Regions from separate parts of the Streptomyces sp. NPDC001914 genome, predicted to be linked through region 3. Evidence: riboswitches for the same ligand, from Rfam matches in the RefSeq annotation. Region 3 holds a riboswitch; each other region holds the start of a gene.

Region 1 (4,794 bases), on a different contig from region 3:
AGACGAGACCGACGAGGAGGCGGCGAAGTGACCGAGCTCGCCACCATGGACTTCCACCCGCAGCCCCAGGCCGGCCAGCCGAAGCCGTGGGCGTTCCCCGCTCCCGAGCGCGGCACCCTGGACAACGGTCTGACCGTGCTGCGCTGCCACCGCCCCGGCCAGCAGGTCGTCGCCGTCGAGGTGATCCTCGACGCGCCGCTGGACGCCGAGCCGGCGGGCCTGGACGGCATCGCCACGATCATGGCGCGCGCCTTCTCCGAGGGCACCGACAAGCACTCGGCCGAGGACTTCGCCGCCGAGCTGGAACGCTGCGGCGCCACGCTCGACGCGCACGCCGACCACCCCGGCGTACGGCTGTCGCTCGAAGTGCCCGTCTCGCGCCTGGCCAAGGCGCTCGGCCTGCTCGGGGACGCGCTGCGGGCCCCCGCGTTCGCGGACAGCGAGGTCGAGCGGCTGGTGACCAACCGGCTGGACGAGATCCCGCACGAGACGGCGAACCCGGCCCGTCGTGCGGCCAAGGAGCTCTCCAAGGAGCTGTTCCCGGCGAGCGCGCGCATGTCGCGCCCCCGTCAGGGCACCGAGGAGACGGTCCGGAGCATCGACGCGTCGGGTGTGCGCGCCTTCTACGAGAAGCACGTGCGCCCCGCCACGGCCACCGCGGTCGTCGTCGGCGACCTGACGGGTGTCGATCTCGACGAGCTGCTCGCCGACACGCTCGGCTCCTGGACCGGCTCGTCCGCCGAGCCGCGTCCCGTGCCGCCGGTGAGCGCCGACGACACCGGCCGCGTGATCATCGTCGACCGCCCCGGAGCCGTCCAGACACAGCTCCTCATCGGCCGCGTCGGAGCCGACCGGCACGACCGTGTGTGGCCCGCACAGGTCCTCGGCACCTACTGCCTCGGCGGCACCCTCACCTCGCGCCTGGACCGCGTCCTGCGCGAGGAGAAGGGCTACACCTACGGCGTGCGGGCGTTCGGGCAGGTCCTGCGCTCCGCGCCGGACGGCACGGGCGCCGCGATGCTCGCCATCAGCGGCTCCGTCGACACCCCCAACACCGGGCCGGCGCTCGACGACCTGTGGACGGTGCTGCGCACCCTCGCGGCCGAGGGCCTGACCGACACCGAGCGGGACGTGGCCGTGCAGAACCTGGTGGGCGTCGCGCCCCTCAAGTTCGAGACGGCCGCGGCCGTCGCGAGCACGCTCGCGGACCAGGTCGAGCAGTACCTGCCGGACGACTACCAGGCGACGCTCTACCGGCAACTGGCCGCCACCGGCACCGTGGAGGCCACCGCGGCGGCCGTGAGCGCCTTCCCGACGGACCGTCTGGTGACCGTCCTGGTCGGCGACGCGGCGCAGATCGCGGACCCGGTGAGGGCCCTCGGAATCGGTGAAGTCACCGTGGTGGCCGCCGAGTAGAACCCGTGCGACACGAGAGGGCCCTGACGGCTGAAGAGCCGTCAGGGCCTTTCCTTTACAGGTGCCGTTCCCAAGATGTCCGCATTCGTACGGCGGTTGCCCTTCTGCCCTGTGGCATGCGTAACAAAAATCGTGATCCGTTTGTTGTTCGAAAGTCACCCCGTTTAGCGTCGGTCCGGCTGTTCGTCACGCAGTGCGCCGCGCCCGCGGCACCGGACAGTCATCGCCGAGTCCCCGAGACGCGAGTCAGGGGAGCCGGGGACCCACTCAGTCCCTGGGGTGAATCGGACGCCCTCCTCGGAGGGGGCCCGTAGGAGACCTTCCTGCTCCGAACCCGTCAGCTAACCCGGTAGGCGAGAGGGAAGGAAAGGATCAGCCCCTACATGGCGTTCACCTGTGGCACCGGCAAGCATCGTCGTACGAGCAGCCGGGTGCACAGCACCACCACGACCGCCGTCGGGGTCGCGGCGCTCACCACCACCGGTGTGATCGGAACCCTGGCCGCCCCCGCGTTCGCCGCGGAAGCCTCCGTCGAGCAGACCGGGCTCACCCAGACCGTCACCCTCAACGACACGGTCGCCGACCAGATCGACGCCCAGGCCTTCGCCCAGCAGCGCGCCGCCGACGAGGCCGCCGCGCGCAAGCAGGCCGAGCAGACCGCGCGCAAGGAGGCCGCCGAGCAGGCCTCGAAGCTCCGCGCGGCCAAGGAGCGCGCCGCCCGCGAGGCCGAGCGCAAGCGGCTGAACACGTTCGTCATGCCGATCACCGGCTCGTACGTCTCCACCGGCTACCAGGCCAGCAGCGCCCTGTGGTCCTCCGGCAGCCACACCGGTGTCGACTTCCACGCGGGCACCGGCACCTCGGTCCACGCCGTCGGCTCGGGCACGGTCGTCACGGCCGGCTGGGGCGGCGCCTACGGCAATCAAGTCGTGATCAAGATGCACGACGGCACGTACACCATGTACGGCCACCTGTCGTCCATCGGGGTGTCCGTGGGGCAGACCGTCACCCCGGGCCAGCAGATCGGCCTCTCCGGCGACACCGGCAACACCACGGGACCGCACCTCCACTTCGAGGCCCGCACGACCGCGGAGTACGGCTCGGACATCGACCCGGTCGCGTACCTGCGCTCGCACGGCGTCAACGTCTGACGACCGCTTCGCGGCTTCCCACCGCTTTTGATGCCCCGGCTCACCGAGCCGGGGCATCGTCGTTTCCGGACGCCGTCTGTCCAAAAAATATCCATGGATTCAGGCCCGCCATCGGAAATTCAGGCTTCCTGCAATAGAGTCACTGAACAAGCGTCAATCGACGGCGTTTCACGGGGATTAAAGCGGAGGTCGGTCATGCGTATTCCGGCGCACTCGGTGTGCACGGCGATCCGTGACGACATCGTCGCGGGTGTCTACGAGCGCGGCGGCCGGCTCACCGAGGAACTGCTCGCGCGCCGCTACGGCGTCTCTCGCGTCCCCGTGCGCGAGGCCCTGCGCACGCTGGAGGCCGAGGGCTTCGTGGTCACCCGCCGGCACGCGGGCGCCTGTGTCGCCGAGCCCACCGAGCTGGAGGCGGCGGACCTCCTGGAGATGCGCATGCTGCTGGAGCCGCTGGGGGCCGCGAGGGCGGCGCAGCGGCGCACGGAGGCCCACCTCAAGGTGCTGCGGGGACTGGTCAGGCTGGGGCAGGAGCGCTCCAGGCGAGGCCACAGCGAGGATCTGCGCTCGCTGGGCGGCTGGTTCCACGAGACGCTGGCCCAGGCGTCCGGCAGCCCGGCGCTGACCTCGACGCTCGCCCAGCTTCGTCACAAGATCGCCTGGATGTACTCGGTCGAGGCGCCGGCCGACCCCGCGGAGTCCTGGGCGGAGCACGGCGGCATCGTGGACGCGGTGGCCCGCGGGGACAGCGAGCGGGCCCGCGCGATCACGGCCCTGCACACCGAGCGCGCCACGGCCGCGCACCGGCTCCGATTTCCCGGCGGCGACCGGCCGGACCGTGTGAGAAGTTCGCAACATCCCGTAAACATGACGGGCCCGCGTCTTTAACACAGGCACCGTATACAAAGAGGGATATTCTGCGGGGGCTCATTTCTGATGCCCTTTTATTCGTTTGTCCGGAATTCCGGTGAGCGGCATTACCGCGACCGCGGCCCGAGGCCTGCGTGACACGTGGGGAATTCGCGGACGGGTCCACGGAAAACGGCCGAGCCGCGCCACCCGGAGAAAGGGTGCCGCGGCTCGGCCGTGTGGGTCCGACTGCCTCGCGGGCAGGCTCAGACGGTCTCGGGGAGCTCGTCGAGCCCCTCGGCGACCAGCTTCGCCAGACGGTCGAGGGCGACGTCCGCGCCGTCGGCGTCCGAGGCGAGAACGATCTCCTCGCCACCCTGGGCGCCCAGGCCGAGGACCGCGAGCATGGAGGCCGCGTTGACGGGGGTGCCGTCGGTCTTGGCGATCGTCACGGGGATGCCGGACGCCGTGGCGGCCCGGACGAAGATGGAGGCGGGGCGGGCGTGGAGGCCCTCGGTCCAGCCGACGTTGACGCGGCGCTCAGCCATGAGATGCTGCCCTTCGGGTGTTCAGGGTTGTCTAGACCATTGTTCCATATCGCGAGGAGTGCCCGGACGGTCCCGGGCATCACCCGCCGCGGTGTCGGTCGAAGACCCGCTCCGACGCCCGTCACCCTCAGACTGCCTCGCGCCGTTGTCGTACGCGAGCCGTACTCTGGGCCCCATGCAGACCTCGTCGGACCGGCACGAGTACCCAGCCCACTGGGAGGCCGACGTGGTGCTGCGCGACGGCGGCACCGCGCGCATCAGGCCCATCACCGTCGACGACGCCGAACGCCTGGTCAGCTTCTACGAGCAGGTGTCGGACGAGTCGAAGTACTACCGCTTCTTCGCGCCCTACCCGCGCCTGTCCGCCAAGGACGTCCGCCGCTTCACCCACCACGACTTCGTGGACCGGGTCGGCCTCGCGGCCACGGTGGGCGGCGAGTTCATCGCCACCGTGCGCTACGACCGGATCAACGCGGACGGCATGCCCGCCTCCGCGCCCGCCGACGAGGCCGAGGTCGCCTTCCTCGTGCAGGACGCCCACCAGGGCCGGGGCGTCGCCTCCGCGCTGCTCGAACACATCGGAGCGGTGGCCCGCGAGCGTGACATCCGCCGCTTCGCCGCCGAGGTGCTGCCCGCCAACAACAAGATGATCAAGGTCTTCACGGACGCCGGTTACACCCAGAAGCGCAGCTTCGAGGACGGTGTCGTACGCCTGGAGTTCGACCTCGAACCCACCGACCGGTCGCTCGCCGTGCAGCGCGCCCGGGAACAGCGCGCCGAGGCCCGCTCCGTCCAGCGGCTGCTCGCCCCCGGCTCGGTCGCCGTCATCG
Region 2 (4,794 bases), on a different contig from region 3:
AGCATCCCGGCGTCGAGGAGACGGTCGCACTGCGCGTACACCTGCGCGTGCGGCACCGACCAGAAGGGCGCGACCGTCCGCGCCGCCTCCCCCTTGACGTCGTACGCGCTGGCCTCGCCCAGCTTGTCGATGATGCCGAGGACGAGGTACGAGGCGGTGGTCAACCTAGCGTCAGCCATGGGCCGACCGTATCGCCACGCGATCACCGCGCGGCAGGGACCGCCGGACCCGGTCACCGCACGGCGGGCGGCGCCGGACGCACGGCCGCCGCACGTCGGGCTCCGTCCGACGCGAAGAAGATCCGGGTGCCCGGCACAATGCGGGGTATACGGGCGATCACACAACCGACCGCACTTCAGGCCCGCGCGCCGGCCGCACTAGGAGCTCCTGTGACCACCTACGTCATCACCGTTCCCGGGACGTTCGTCCACGGCCTCCCGGACGCCTCCCGGGCCGACGTGGAACGCAGGCTTCGCCCCCAGGACCCGCAGAACACGGACCTGGGCGAGAGCGAGGAACTGAGCCTGCTGACCGTCGACGAGGACAACCGGTTCTCCGTACGGCTGGAGGTCGAGGCCGCGGACCGGAAGAGCGCCGAGGCCGAGGCGGTGCGGCTCGTCTCCGGTGCGCTCCTGGACAGCGGTCTGTCCGCGGACGACGCGCCGCTGGGTCCCGCCGCCGTCACGGGGATCGACAGCGAGTTCTGACGGCCGGCGCCGCGGCACCGCTGCGGCGCCTTCACCGAGGACCACCCTCCGGACGGCCGCCGGTACGCCCCGGACGGCCGTACGCCCCGCGGGCCGGGACCGGTCAACGGCCTCCGGGGCATACGGGCGGCGGCTCAGACCGGACGGACGACGCTGTGGATGGCCGCCTGTCCGACGGACTCGACGGACTCCTCGCTGATGCGCGCTCCGGGACTCGGCGCGTGGACCATCATGCCGTCGCCCACGTAGAGACCGACGTGGCTCACGTTGGCGTGGAAGAAGACCAGGTCACCCGGCTGGATGGCGCCGAGGTCGACCGCCGGGCCGGCCTGTGCCTGCTCCTGCGTCGACCGGGGGAGCATGACCCCGGCGCTCTTCCAGGCCGCCTGGGTGAGACCGGAGGGGTCGTACGAACCGGGTCCGGACGCCCCCCACACGCACGGGCTGCCGATCTGAGCGCGGGCGAAGGCCACCGCCTCGGCGGCCCGGCTGTCCGGAGCGGCGGCCGGCGGAGCCACGGCCTGCGGGGCGGCCGCTCCGGCGACGAGGCTGTCGATGTCGAAGCCCGGGTTCGCGTCGACGGTCCCGGGAGCGGCGGGCCACGTCTGCTGCTGGGCCGCCGGCCGCAACGACTGCCGCCAGGCGTCGTCGGCCTGCGGAGGCGCCGGCTGGTTCACCGGAGGCATCGGGGCCGACGCGTACGCGGCCTGGGGCGGCGCGGACTCGTACGCGGGCGCCTGCGGCACCGGCTCAGTGACCGGCGGCATCGGCGGGGCCGCCTGGTACGCGGCGGGACGCGGCGCCGTCTCGTACGCCGGGGGCTGGGGCGCCGGTTCGTTCACCGGCGGCATCGGCGCCGGCTGATACCCGCTGGGGCGGGTCGGCTTGTCGTACGAGAGGGGCAGGAGCACGGACGTGTACTCGGGGGCCGGGGCCGGCGCTTCGTAGCCGGGGGGCAGGATGACCGCCTTGGACTCCACGGCCGGAGGCGGCGCCGACTCGTACACCTGGGGCATGGAGCCCGTGTCGAAGACCTGGGGCGCGGGCGCCGCCTGGAACGCGGCGGCCTGGGGCACCGCCTCGTACGGCGCGGGCTGGGGCGCCGCCTGGAACGCGGGCGCCTGAGCGACCGACGGGAACGAACCGGTCTGGCCGACCGAGGGGAACGAGCCCGTCTGACCCACCGACGGGAATGAACCGGTCTGAGCGGTGGACGGCAACGCGGCGGTCTGAGGAGCCGCCTGGAACGGCGCGGCCTGAGGGACCGACGGGAACGAACCGGTCTGGGCGACCGAGGGGAAGGTGCCCGTCTGAGCGACCGAGGGGAACGAGCCCGACTGGCCCACGGACGGGAACGAGCCCGTCTGACCCACCGACGGGAACGAACCCGAATCGCCCACCGCCGGGAACGAACCCGTCTGACCCACCGACGGGAACGAACCGGTCTGGCCCACCGACGGGAACGAACCCGTCTGAGCGGCCGACGGGAACGCCGCGGCCTGCTGAGGTGGCGGGAAGGACGGCAGCTGGGGCTCCGGCGTCGGCCGGTACTCGATCGCCGGCATCTGCGCGACGGGCATGCCCTGCCGTGCGGCGTGCCGCGCCATCAGCTCCCGCGCGGCGGCGAGCTTGAGCCGGGCACTCTGCTTCTTGAGGTGCGACGAGACCTTCTGGGGCGCGCCCGCCGGGGCGGCTCCGGCACGGAGCGCCGCACGGACCTCCGTGCGGGGGCCCGGTACCGCCGGGGCGCCACCGGCCATGGGCCCGGTCATGGAACCGGTCATGGAACCGGTCATCGGCCCGGCCGTCGGACCCGCGGTCAGCTCCAGCGCGGGGCGCGCGGCCGGCTCCGAGGCCGGACCGGCGGTCAGTTCGAGCACCGGGGCGGCCGTCAACTCGGCCACCGGCCGCACGAGCTGCTCCAGCTCGTAAAGCGTCGGAAGGTCCGACGAGGATCCCTTGGGCCCCTGCGGAACGGCCTTCGGACGGGCACCTCCGCCACCGCGCTCCGACTGCCTGTCGGCCGGGAGCGACGCCGGAGCAGAGGGCCCGAACCGGGACCGCGCCCCGTCGAACCACTGCCGCATCAGATCGTCCTGGGCGGCGTCGGAAACGCCACTCCCCTGACCCGCGCTCCCCCGGCCCGGCCTGCGGGCGGAATTCGCCGAGGCGCGGGTCCCGTTGAAGTTTCCGGTGGCGAGCTCCGCCTGGTCGTAGAGGGACGAGAGCCGTCGGGCGACTTCCTCGCGGCTGGGCGGGGTGCGTTCCGGCGCCATGGAGTGGTGCTCCTTCCGTCGTCCGCCTACCGGGTTAGCTGTCGGGTTCGGGCGGACGATTCCGGAAGGTATGCCCTACGACCCCTGCCCCGAAAGGCAGTTGGCCGATTCACCCCAGGTTCGGTGGGTCCCCGGCTCCCGCTGCCGCGTGGACAGGCAGGACTCGGCGGAGGCCGCGCCGCCCGGCGAGCTTCGCCGGAGGGAGTCGGGCGGCCTGGTCGCCAACTTAGCCATGTTGTGCACCGGATGTGAAGATCCACGTCCCAGATGTCCGATACATTTTCGTGACCTTCATCGCACCACCCCGCAGCGCGACGGTGAGGACACGGGCCGTGCTCGAAAAGGCGGCTGAGCACGGTCGTTGGGGCGATCCGGGCCCGTCCGCAGGTCCGCCGTCGACCCGAACTCCCGCGCGGCGGCCCCGCACCGCTTCGTCCTGATTACGTTCGGAGCGGACGGATCCGACCCTTCCGGGGTCTCGGGCCGGTGGGCCGGCCATCCCGGATGTGTCGGAAGTGTGCACAGAACTGGCTTTCCCTGGCACGTCGTTCAACATCGACGGCGCCCGCTGGTCACACCTTGACCGGTTCTGGCCGAGCTGGCCGGATCACCGCTGCGACCACGTGCCGCCCGTACGGTCGAGGCACGTCAGACCACGCGAGCGAGTCGAGGATCCCCACGTGCACGATGCGCCGATCTATGCCCAACTGATCTCCGAACGCGGCGACATACCGACGCTCGTGCGAAGCGAAGCACGTCGGCTGCAGCGCGACTTCGAGTGGATTCTGAGCTGGGATCCTTCGACGGGCGCCCCGCTACCCTCGTCCGCCTCCCGGCAGGCGTCCTCCGGCACTCGCCGCCCCTTCTCCCCCACCCCCGACCCCGACGACCGTCTCGACACACCCGGCCCCTGACCGACGGCCACCCCGGTGGACAGGGCACGGCGGGCCGGGCAGGTTCTAGAGAACGCCGGGTTCGCCACCGGACCGTTCGGCGGGAAGCGGGTCGAGCCCACCGCCGATCCGGGTGACCAGATCGGCCACCGTCGTACCCGTGGCCCGGTGCCAGGTCCGCGCGCGGCGGAGCATCGCGTGGTCACCTCCCTCGACCCGCACGGCGCTCGCGGAGGAACCCGCCGCCGCGGCCCGGCGCACGAGGGCGAACGACGCCGCCGGGTCGGTGATCCGGTCCCGGTCCCCGTGAAGCACGATCACGCGTTTGTCCCGGAGGTGGGCCACCGGCTCACCCTCCGGGCACCAGGGCGCCAGCGCCACCACGGCCCGGACCTGCGGTGCGGCGGCGGCCCGCAGAGCGGCGCGCCCGCCCATCGAGTGGCCCACGAGCACGACCGGCACCTCGCCGACCAGAGCGGTGAGTTCGTCCAGTGCCCGCAGGACGTCGGCGACGGGGTCGGCGTCCGCGCCGTTCCATCCCCGGTAGCGGTAAAGCACCTGCCCGACGAACGCGCCCTCGTCCGGCAGGGCCCGCGTCACGGAGCGCACGAACGGCCGCATCCGGGCGCGCGCCACGTTCCACGGCCGCAAGGGGGCCTTGCTGTCCGCGGCGCCGCCGTGAAGGATCAGTACGGCGACACGCGCCGGACCCGTCTCGGCAAGGGCGGCGCGACACGGCCGCAGCGCGACGGGAGCTCCCGTCGCTCCGGACCGGGACACGTCGTCGGCGGACATCCCCGCAGAGCCTCGCATGACGCCCCTCCACCTCACGGCGCTCTCCACGCCTCGCACGGACCGTGAGGGGGATCGTCTCATCGGCCGCGGGCCCGCCCCAAGCTCACTCCGGGGGCTCGGGCC
Region 3 (4,794 bases):
CCCGGCTGCGCGCCCTGCGCCGCGGTGCCTCCCTGACGCTGGAGGCCGCCGCCCGCGCCGCCGCGCTCTCGCCCGCCCATCTCTCCCGGCTGGAGACCGGGCAGCGCCAGCCCTCGCTGCCGATGCTGCTCACCCTGGCACGTGTCTACGGTACGACGGTCTCGGAACTGCTCGGCGAGGCGGTCCCCGAACGTGACGCGGTCGTACGGGCCGCCGACATGGAGGCGGCCCCCGCGGGCGGCTGGACCTACTGGCAGGCGGGCTCCGCGGGCCGCGGCATGCAGGCCCTGCGCGTACACGTCCCCTACGGCTCGCAGGGCGACATCGTGCGCGTCCACCCGGGCGAGGAGTGGCTGTACGTCCTCAAGGGGCGGCTCCGTCTGCGCCTCGGGGACACCGCGCACGTCCTCGAACCGGGGGACAGCGCCCACTTCGACTCGATGACCCCGCACCGCATCGCCGCCGCCGAGCGCGACGGAGCCGAGCTCCTCTTCGTACACACCCTGCTGCAGAGCCCCGTCGCCGCGCTGTGCCTCGGCCCGGCGGCGGGCCACCCCACTCCGGGAGAGACGTCATGACCGAACCCACAGAACCCCGCCGGCGGTCCATGGAGGACAGGTTCCCGCGCGCCCTGTGGGTGCGGCTGATCATCTACGTCGCCGTCGGCCACCTGTTCGCGGCCTTCATCTACCTGCTCTTCACGCTGGGCGCGCAGAACCAGTAGTGACCCGGCAGCGGCGCGCGGCTCAGTCCAGGAGCCGCGCGCGCAGCCGCTCCCGCAGCTCCGGCGTGAGCCCCAGTCCCTGTTCCAGATATGCCTCGACGCTGCCCCAGGTCTCCTCGATCGTTTCGAAGGCGGCGGTCAGATACTCGGCGCGCGCGTCGAACAGCGGGCTGAGCAGTTCCATCACCTCGGGGGAGTAGGCGCCGGCCGAGGAGCCGTTGCGGTGGACCTTGTAACGGCGGTGCGTGGCGTTCGACTCCAGGTAGTCGGTCACGATCGCCTCGCGCTCGACCCCGAGGGCGAGCAGGGTGACCGCGATGGACAGCCCGGCGCGGTCCTTGCCCGCCGCGCAGTGCATCAGCGCCGGCACGCTGTCGTCGGCCAGCGCGTGCAGCACCTGGGAGTGCTCGGCCGTGCGCTCCCTGATGATCGTGCGGTAGGAGTTGATCATCCGGTTCGCGGCCTTGCCGTCGCCGAGGAGTCCGCGGAGCTGGTCGATGTCGCCGTCGCGGACCATCTTCCAGAACTCGCTGCCGTCCGCCGGGTCGCTCAGCGGGAGGTTCACGTTCCGCACGCCCGGCAGCTCGACGTCCGGTCCCTCCAGCTTCTGGTCCGCGGCGTTGCGGAAGTCGAAGATCGTGTGGAGGCCCAGGGAGGAGAGGAACGCGGCGTCCTCCTCCGTGGCGTGCGCGAGGTGACCGCTGCGGAACAGATGCCCGAAGCGCACTCGCCGGCCGTCCGCGGTGGGCAGTCCGCCCACGTCGCGGAAGTTCCGCACTCCGCCGAGTTCGGGCTCGGTCGACGGGACCTGCTGCGTCACGGGGGCTCCTCCCATTCGGCCGCCGGCGTCGCCGGGCTGGACTCGGCGCCGCTCGTCGGCAGTTGTACCGGCTCGCGCTGTCGACGATACGACATGGGTTCCCCGGGCAATGAGTTGTCCACAGGCGCCTGCTTCCGGACGGATACGCCCAGGAGGGAGCGTTGCGCTGGATGTCGATCGAATGTGTGTGCGATTCATGTGCGATTCATGTGCGGGGTCACCCGCCGGGCCGGACGTGCCTTTCCGGTCCCATGGGCATCGCGGGGCAATTGTTGCTAATTCCGGCATCGGGGTGCGCCGTTTTGCGATTCGTCCGACATGGAGATCCCGATGTGCCGGATATCCGCTCACGTCGCATCTGACTGTTCTGTCCGAATAGGCACCTTCATTACAACTGGCCCTGGAATAAGGCACCCTGGGGCGAGTCGCGTGAGGAGCGTCATATTCGTGACGATGCGTTGCCGTCCCGTTTTCTCAACCCGCCCGGATTTCCTGGCGGGTTGAGGGGACCGGAAGATCGTCACTCCACGGAGGGTTACGGCGATTTCAGCATGGATCAAGAAAGGCGAGCGCACAGAAACCGCCCATAGTTGTCGACGCGCTCTCATCTCGCTTACGTTCTGCCTCAATCCGGACGGACGCCCAATCCTGCCGCCGCCCGGCATCCGCACACTCACCCGTACACGGCAGGAGCGGGGGACCCACAGGTTCCGTGCCTGGTCCGGTCTCCGGAACAGGCTAGGGGTACAGCCGCGCAGAGCGCGGCCGGGCATCTCCAGCCCGCACCCGACAGCTCACCCCGCAGGCGCCGGAGAGGAATTCGTCATGCCCGCGAAGGGTAAGCACCGCCGTCCCAAGTCCCTGCGTTTCACCCGCTCGATCGCCGTGGCCGGAACCGGTGGCGCCGCACTCGCGCTGCCCCTGATGGGGGCCACGGGCGCCCACGCCGCGACCCCGGCCGCCGCCGTCGCGCAGCATGTCGAGAAGGCCGCGACCGCCGCCCCCGCCGAGAAGTCCGCCAAGACCGCCACGTCCGCCAAGGCCAAGACGTACGCGGTGAAGCGCGGTGACTACCTCTCGAAGATCGCCGACGAGCAGAACGTCGGCGGCGGCTGGAAGAAGATCTACGCCGACAACCGCTCCGCCATCGGCAGCGACCCGTCGCTGATCCACCCCGGTCTGAAGCTGTCGCTCGGCAAGAAGGCCGCCCCCGCCGCCCACTCGGCCACTCAGTCGTCCGCCAAGGCGGCCACCTCGGCGAAGCCCGCCCAGGCGACCCCGGCCGCCGACACGGCCCCGTCCGCCACCCCCTCCACCGCCGGCTCCTCCGGCTACACCCTGCCGGTCGACAGCAGCACCGTCGGCACCGGATACAAGGTGGCGGGCAGCATGTGGTCCAGCGGTTACCACACGGGCGTGGACTTCGTGGTCCCGACCGGCACCACGCTCAAGTCCATCGCCGCGGGCACCGTCGTCTCCGCGGGCTGGGGCGGCGCCTACGGCAACCAGGTCGTCATCCAGCACGCCGACGGCAAGTACTCCCAGTACGCCCACATGTCGTCCCTGTCCGTCTCGGCGGGGCAGACCGTGACCGAGGGGCAGCAGATCGGCCTCTCCGGCGCGACCGGCAACGTGACCGGCCCGCACCTGCACTTCGAGATCCGCACCACGCCGGACTACGGCTCCGACGTCGACCCGGTCGCGTACCTGCGCTCGCACGGTGTCGCCGTCGGCTGACACCCCCCACTCCTCCTGCTCCTGACGGCAGGAAGATCTCCGAAGGCCGGACCCCATGATCCCCTGGGTCCGGCCTTCGGTGTTCCCCGGCTCGGGCCTCGGGTCGATCGCTGCTTCAACATCCTTGGCGCGGACCCTATTCCGGAGTTGACCAACGCTTGACGAGTGGCCTATCTCACCGCCCGTCAACCCCTCCCTACGGTCGCGTAGCTCACATCGAAAGGTGAATCATGCTCGATGTGGCAGACGATTCGAAGAGTGACAACAGATCAGTGATCGGGTCGTACGTGGCGGTGGGGGACAGCTTCACCGAAGGCGTCGGCGACCCCGGGCCCGACGGAGCCTTCGTCGGCTGGGCCGACCGGTTCGCGGTACTCCTCGCGGACCGCAGGCCCGAAGGCGATTTCGACTACACCAACCTCGCGGTGCGCGGCAAGCTGCTCGACCAGATCGTCGATTCCCAGCTCCAGAGGGCCAAGGAACTGAGCCCGGACCTGGTCTCGTTCTGCGCCGGCGGCAACGACATCATCCGCCCCGGCACCGACCCCGACGAGGTCGCGGAGCGCTTCGAGCGCGCGATCGCCGACCTCACCTCCGCCGTCGGCACCGTCATGGTGACGACCGGCTTCGACACCCGTGGCGTTCCCGTGCTCAAGCACCTGCGCGGCAAGATCGCCACGTACAACGGCCATGTGCGGGCCATCGCGGACCGCTACGGCTGTCCCGTCCTCGACCTCTGGTCCCTGAAGACGATCCAGGACCGACGGGCCTGGGACGGCGACCGGCTGCACCTCTCGCCCGAGGGGCACACCCGGGTGGCGCTCCGCGCCGGGCAGGTGCTCGGCCTGGAGGTGCCGGCCGACCCGGACCAGCCCTGGCCCCCCCTCCCGCCGCGCGGCACGCTGGAGGTGCGCCGGGACAACATCCAGTGGGCGCGCGAGTATCTGGTCCCCTGGATCGGGCGGCGGCTGCGCGGGGAGTCCTCGGGCGATCACGTCTCGGCCAAGGGAGCCCTGTCCCCGGACGACATCAAGCTGCGCATCGAGTCGGTGGCCTGAGGGATCCGGGACGGGCGCCGCCGCGCCGGTTCACGGGGCTGGAGCGGGCGGGCACGAGTGCGGGGCCGGAGCGGGCGCGCGCGAGTGCGGGGCCGGAGCGGGCGAGGACGAGTGCGGGGCCGGCATCACGGTGGCCCCGCGCTCTCGCGTCCTCAGCGCACCGCCGCCATCAATGCCTCGCGTTCCAGGCCCAGTTCGCGGGCGAGCGCCTCATCGACCCATTCCTGGGTGCGGGCTCGCGACACCGCGCCGGAGTACGCCGTCATCTGGACCGCCAGTCCGTCCAGCAGCGCCGTGAGCCTGAGGACCGCGCTCGTGGGGTCCGGGCAGCGGAACTCGCCGGCGGCCACACCCTCCGCGATCACCTCGGCCATGGCGGCCTTCCACTGCCGGTCGAGATCGCGGGTCACCTCGCACAGCGCCGGCTCGCGCAGGGCGACCGCCCAGCCCTCGAT
Region 4 (4,794 bases), on a different contig from region 3:
GTCCCGGACCGTACTTGTCGCGCCGTTGCCCGCGGCTGTCCGCTGCTGCGCGCCCCTGCCCGCGGCTGTCCGCCGCCCCGCGCTCCCGCCCGCTGCTCCACGCCCCCTCCGGCCCCTGCCCGCGAGGTCGCGCCGCTGCTCCGTACGCTCCCGTGGTGCGCATCCTGCGGCAAGGAGGTCGCCGCACTCCTCTCCAACGGGTGTCACTGGTAACGGACTTGGTGACGGCCGCGTCCGGAGCTCGGCCGAGTCGGGCTTGGCGCAAGGGGTGTTGGGGAGTTGTGGGTGGTCCTGTGCGGGAAAGTGGGTGTGGGCGGAAGCGGAGCCTGGGTGATCCGAAGCGGTCGCAACGCGCTTACCACCGTGCGGTGAACGGCGTTGCTGACGGGATACCGGACGTCGTCCGGTTCAGGCCGGGCCGATGAGTCGTTCGATCCGTATTCTTCGGATCATGGCCGCTCCGACTGCATATTCACTCATCGCCACTGACCTGGACGGAACGCTGCTGCGCGGCGACGACACACTCTCCGACCGGTCACGCGCCGCGTTGGCGAAGGTGACCCAGGCAGGTGCCCGGCATCTCGTGGTCACGGGCCGACCGGCGCCGCGCGTGCGACCCCTTCTCGACGAACTCGGCGGCGAGGGACTGGCGGTGTGCGGGCAGGGGGCGCAGCTCTACGACGCCGGCGCGGACCGCATGCTGTGGTCGGTGACGCTGGACAGGGAGCTGGCGGAGACGGCGCTCGGCAAGATCGAGGCGGAGGTCGGGCTGCTGTACGCGGCGGTCGACCAGGACGGCGTGGACGGGCTGACGCTCATCGAGCCGGGCTATGTCATGCCGCATCCGACGCTGCCGGCGGTGCGGGTGCCGCGCAGGGACGACCTCTGGGCGGAGCCGATCAGCAAGGTGCTGCTCCGGCACCCGTCCTTGTCCGACGACGAGTTGGCCTCGGCGGCGCGGGGAGTGGTCGGTTCGCTGGCGACGGTCACCATGTCCGGGCCGGGCACCGTCGAACTCCAGCCATGCGGAGTGACCAAGGCGACGGGCCTCGCTCTCGCCGCGGCGCATCTCGGGCTCACGCCGGGCGCGACGCTCGCCTTCGGTGACATGCCCAACGACATCCCGATGTTCGACTGGGCGGCCCGGGGCGTGGCGATGGCCAACGCCCATCCGGAACTGAAGGCGGTGGCCGACGAGGTCACGCTGTCGAACGAGGACGACGGGATCGCGGTCGTCCTGGAGCGGATCTTCGGCTTCGGCTGACACCGGCGCACCCGTCCGACGTACGGTCCCGTCCGATGCGCGGTCCCGTCCGACGTACGGGACAGTCCGACGCACGCCCGCCCGCGCCCGCACCCACCACACGGAAAACGCACCCGCCGACGGCCCGGAAGGCGCCGTCGGCGGGTGCGGTGAAGAGGGTGTCGCGGGGGTGCGATCAGTAGGCGCCGTTGACGTTGTCGATGGAGCCGTACTTGTCGGCCGCGTAGTTGCAGGCGGCGGTGATGTTGGCGACCGGGTCGTAGATGTTCGACGACGTGCCGGCGACGTGGTACGCCTGGAACGTGGGGTCGATCACCTGGAGCAGGCCCTTGGAGGGGATGCCCGCGGCGGCGTTGGAGTCCCAGTTGTTGATGGCGTTGGGGTTGCCGGAGGACTCGCGCATCACGTTGCGGTAGATGCCGTCGTAGCTGCCCGGGATGCCGGCCTTGGCCATGACGTCCAGGGATTCCTTGATCCAGCCGTCGAGGTCGTTGGAGTACGTCTTGGCGGCGGCCTGGGTGACGGTGGTCGTCTTGGACTTGGCGACGGCGGCGGTCGCGTTCGCCGTGGTGCGGACGGTCGTCGACTTCAGGGTCTTCGTGCCTACGGTCAGCTTCAGGCCCGGACGGATCATCGAGGGGTTGTCGCCGATGACCGCGCGGTTCGCCGCGTACAGCTTCTTCCAGCCACCGCTCTTGGGGTACTTCTTCGCCACCTTCGCGAGGGTGTCGCCGGCGACGACCTTGTAGGTGACGAGCTGCACGTTGGGGACCACCGCGGTCTTGGCCGCCTGGGGAGCCTGCGCCGGAGTGGCGGCGCTGGCGCCGGTCGCGCCCACGAGGGGGAGGGCGAGGGCCATGCCACCCGTACCGGCGGCGATCATGCCCCGGGTGATGACGTTGGTCTTCATGCGGCGGTGCTTGCCTCGTATGGGCATGACGAATGTCCTCTCCGACGCCTGCGAGGTGAGCTGTCGGGTTCGGGCGGGAGATGCCCGGCCGCGCTGTGGGCGCGGCTTCACCCCAAGCCGGTCCGGTTTGTCCGGATCGGCGGCTTACCTGTGGTTCCCCCGCTCCTGCCGTGCGTGGGTCGATGGGTTGCCGGGCGGCGGCAGGATTCGGCGATCCGCCCGGGGTCGACCAGAACGTATGCGAGAGCACATGTCCGAAACAAGACGAGATTTGACTGAGAAGATCACTTTCGCCTGGTTGATGAGCGGGTAAAAAGTCCGATTGTGCCGGAATTGGATCCTCAACTTGCCTTTCGCAAAGGGGTTGAGTCGAAAGAGGTGCCCCGTGGAACCCTCGTCGGCCGGTGACCCAACTCACGAGACCAAAGACCATCAAGGCGGCATGAGGGGGTAATTCGGGCATTGCGCCTGCGTTGGTGAGGGTCCTCCTGCCCCCCTGAAGGCGTCGAGCAGCCCCTGGTGCGGGGGGAATTGTGGCGCGGGACACAGCGGCGGGCGCGGTTCGCCGGGGGTGGGGGAGCGCGGACACGAGAGCGGACCGGTCGCGGTGGAGGCGCGGCGAAGTGGGCGTCGTACCGCCGCAGTTGGGTCCACGCGCGCCCGGCCGGCGGTGAACTCCCTTTGTTCACTGGGCTGGTCAGCCGGCCGTGCGCGGGATTCGCTTCTCCCAGGTCCGGTGGAAGACGACCTCGTCGCCGTCCTTGCAGACGAGTTCGTCGGTCGTGATGAAGTCCCGCGCGTCGCAGGTGAGGGCGGAGACCGTCTCGACGCGGGCGTCCCAGGGCAGCTCGGGCCGGTGCAGCCGGATCGACCAGGCCGAGCGGGCGCGGGCGGAGAGCGGGTCCGACGTGCCGATCGTGTACGTCTCCCGGGCCTCCTCCGTGCATTCGAGGCCGTCGGGGAACACCTGGGTGCCGCCGCGTCCCGGGTCCACCTCCAGGCTCCAGGTCTCCGCGGCCACGTCGCGCAGGACCAGGCGTCGCGGGCGGGGCTCGTCGAGGGTCGCGGAGACGGTCACGCCGAGGGGTTCGGACTCCTCCGGTTCCTCGAAAGCGACCGAGGGGTCCGACTTCGTTGCCCGCACCGGGAGTTCGAGGACGCTGCCGACCGGCTCCAGGGTGAAGCCCGCCTCCGAGCCCGGCTGGGGCCAGATCCAGGGCCAGTACGCGGAGGAGACGCCCAGCCGGATGCGATGGCCCGCCGGGAACGCGTAGCCGATGGCGTTCAGGTCGAAGACGACGTGCTCCGTGGTGCCCGGGCTCCAGGGAACCGTCCTGTCCGGGCCCCGGCGCGCCGACAGGTTCAAGGCGCCCCGGGTGACGAGTGTGGACGCCCCGTCGGGGGCCACGTCGCACAGCCGGGCGATCACCTGGCCCCGGGGTGACGCGGACGTCAGCCGCAGATTGACCCGGGGGCGGCCCAGGACCCAGGTCTCCTCGCCCACCTCGAACTCGAAGCAGGCCGACCTGGCGTCCTCCTCCCGCTGGTCGGGCGGCAGGTCGGCGTCGTCGCCCGAGGGGAAGAGCCGGCCCGCGTCGACCCCGGTGTGCTGCGGGGACCGCACCGGCAGCGGGGCGCCCTGGAGCGCGTACGCGACCGGGGTCACCGAGGGTGAGGGCCAGGCCGGGTCGCCCACCCAGCGGCCGGGGATCCGGGCGTACGCGGTCGCGGGAGGGTGCGCGTCCATCACGTAGGAGCGCAGGAGAGGGACGGAGAGCGCGTCCGTGTCCTCGTCGCGGAGCCAGTGGTCCCACCAGCGCAGCGTCTCCTGGAGGAAGCCGATCGCCGGTCCGGGCGGCAGGCCCCGGTCCGGGTACTGGCGGGACCAGGGGCCGATGAGACCTCGTACGCGATCCGCAGGCAGGTTCCGCACCAGGCGCAGCACCGTGTCGCGGTGCGGGTCGTGCCAGCCGCCGACCGCGAGGACCGCCGCGCGGATGGCCCCGTACTCCTCGCGGACAGCGCCCTCACGCCAGTACGCGTCCCGGGTCTGGTGCGCCAGCCAGGTGTGCGCCGGGGGAGTGACGGCCTCCAGTCGCTTCTCCCACATGTCCCGCCACATCCCCTCGCCCACGTGCGCGGGGTCCGGCGGGCGGGCGGCGAAGGCGAGCAGACGGGCCGACCTGGCGTGCGTGTCGGCGGCGAGGACGGAACCTCCCGCGTGGTGCGTGTCGTTGTCATAAGGGTCGTCGGTCGAGCAGACCGTGACGACCGCCCTGAGCGGCTCGGGCGTGCGGGCCGCGACCCGGAGGGAGGTGAAGCCGCCCCACGCGATCCCGAACATGCCGACCCGGCCGGTGCACCAGGGCCGGCCGGCCAGCCAGGAGACCACCTCCACCCCGTCGTCCGCCTCGGTCCCCGCCCGTCCGTCCCCGGGCACTCCCTCGGAATTGCCGTGCCCGCGCACGTCCACGCGGACGGAGGCGTAGCCGTGCCCGGCGTACCAGGGGTGGCGCTGCTGGTCGCGCGCGGCCGTCCAGTCGGTCAGGCGGTACGGGGCGTACTCCAGGAGCGCCGGTACGGGCTCCTCGGTCAGCGGTCGCCAGATCCGGGCGTACAG

The links. Region 3 has a riboswitch for cyclic di-AMP ahead of ACFYYF_RS04385 (peptidoglycan DD-metalloendopeptidase family protein). Riboswitches for the same ligand answer to the same signal wherever they lie in the genome.
Region 1: another riboswitch for cyclic di-AMP. It lies ahead of ACFYYF_RS19880 (M23 family metallopeptidase); the one in region 3 lies ahead of ACFYYF_RS04385 (peptidoglycan DD-metalloendopeptidase family protein).
Region 2: another riboswitch for cyclic di-AMP. It lies ahead of ACFYYF_RS14950 (NlpC/P60 family protein); the one in region 3 lies ahead of ACFYYF_RS04385 (peptidoglycan DD-metalloendopeptidase family protein).
Region 4: another riboswitch for cyclic di-AMP. It lies ahead of ACFYYF_RS05685 (transglycosylase SLT domain-containing protein); the one in region 3 lies ahead of ACFYYF_RS04385 (peptidoglycan DD-metalloendopeptidase family protein).

What each region holds. Positions count from the first base shown of each region.
Region 1 is NZ_JBIASW010000006.1:382,280-387,073, reverse strand. It holds gene ACFYYF_RS19890 (M16 family metallopeptidase) at 1-31, shown strand, start outside; gene ACFYYF_RS19885 (pitrilysin family protein) at 28-1,416, shown strand; cyclic di-AMP (ydaO/yuaA leader) riboswitch at 1,631-1,787, shown strand; gene ACFYYF_RS19880 (M23 family metallopeptidase) at 1,800-2,567, shown strand; gene ACFYYF_RS19875 (GntR family transcriptional regulator) at 2,763-3,455, shown strand; gene ACFYYF_RS19870 (HPr family phosphocarrier protein) at 3,683-3,964, opposite strand; gene ACFYYF_RS19865 (GNAT family N-acetyltransferase) at 4,140-4,794, shown strand, end outside.
Region 2 is NZ_JBIASW010000004.1:551,753-556,546, forward strand. It holds gene ACFYYF_RS14940 (helix-turn-helix transcriptional regulator) at 1-179, opposite strand, end outside; gene ACFYYF_RS14945 (hypothetical protein) at 390-707, shown strand; gene ACFYYF_RS14950 (NlpC/P60 family protein) at 842-2,983, opposite strand; cyclic di-AMP (ydaO/yuaA leader) riboswitch at 2,991-3,162, opposite strand; gene ACFYYF_RS14955 (alpha/beta hydrolase) at 3,943-4,689, opposite strand; gene ACFYYF_RS14960 (hypothetical protein) at 4,775-4,794, opposite strand, start outside.
Region 3 is NZ_JBIASW010000001.1:936,766-941,559, reverse strand. It holds gene ACFYYF_RS04400 (helix-turn-helix domain-containing protein) at 1-578, shown strand, start outside; gene ACFYYF_RS04395 (DUF6126 family protein) at 608-724, shown strand; gene ACFYYF_RS04390 (tyrosine-protein phosphatase) at 747-1,544, opposite strand; cyclic di-AMP (ydaO/yuaA leader) riboswitch at 2,209-2,365, shown strand; gene ACFYYF_RS04385 (peptidoglycan DD-metalloendopeptidase family protein) at 2,370-3,281, shown strand; gene ACFYYF_RS04380 (SGNH/GDSL hydrolase family protein) at 3,554-4,339, shown strand; gene ACFYYF_RS04375 (TetR/AcrR family transcriptional regulator) at 4,492-4,794, opposite strand, start outside.
Region 4 is NZ_JBIASW010000002.1:150,633-155,426, forward strand. It holds gene ACFYYF_RS05680 (HAD family hydrolase) at 452-1,264, shown strand; gene ACFYYF_RS05685 (transglycosylase SLT domain-containing protein) at 1,440-2,201, opposite strand; cyclic di-AMP (ydaO/yuaA leader) riboswitch at 2,205-2,397, opposite strand; gene ACFYYF_RS05690 (CocE/NonD family hydrolase) at 2,872-4,794, opposite strand, start outside.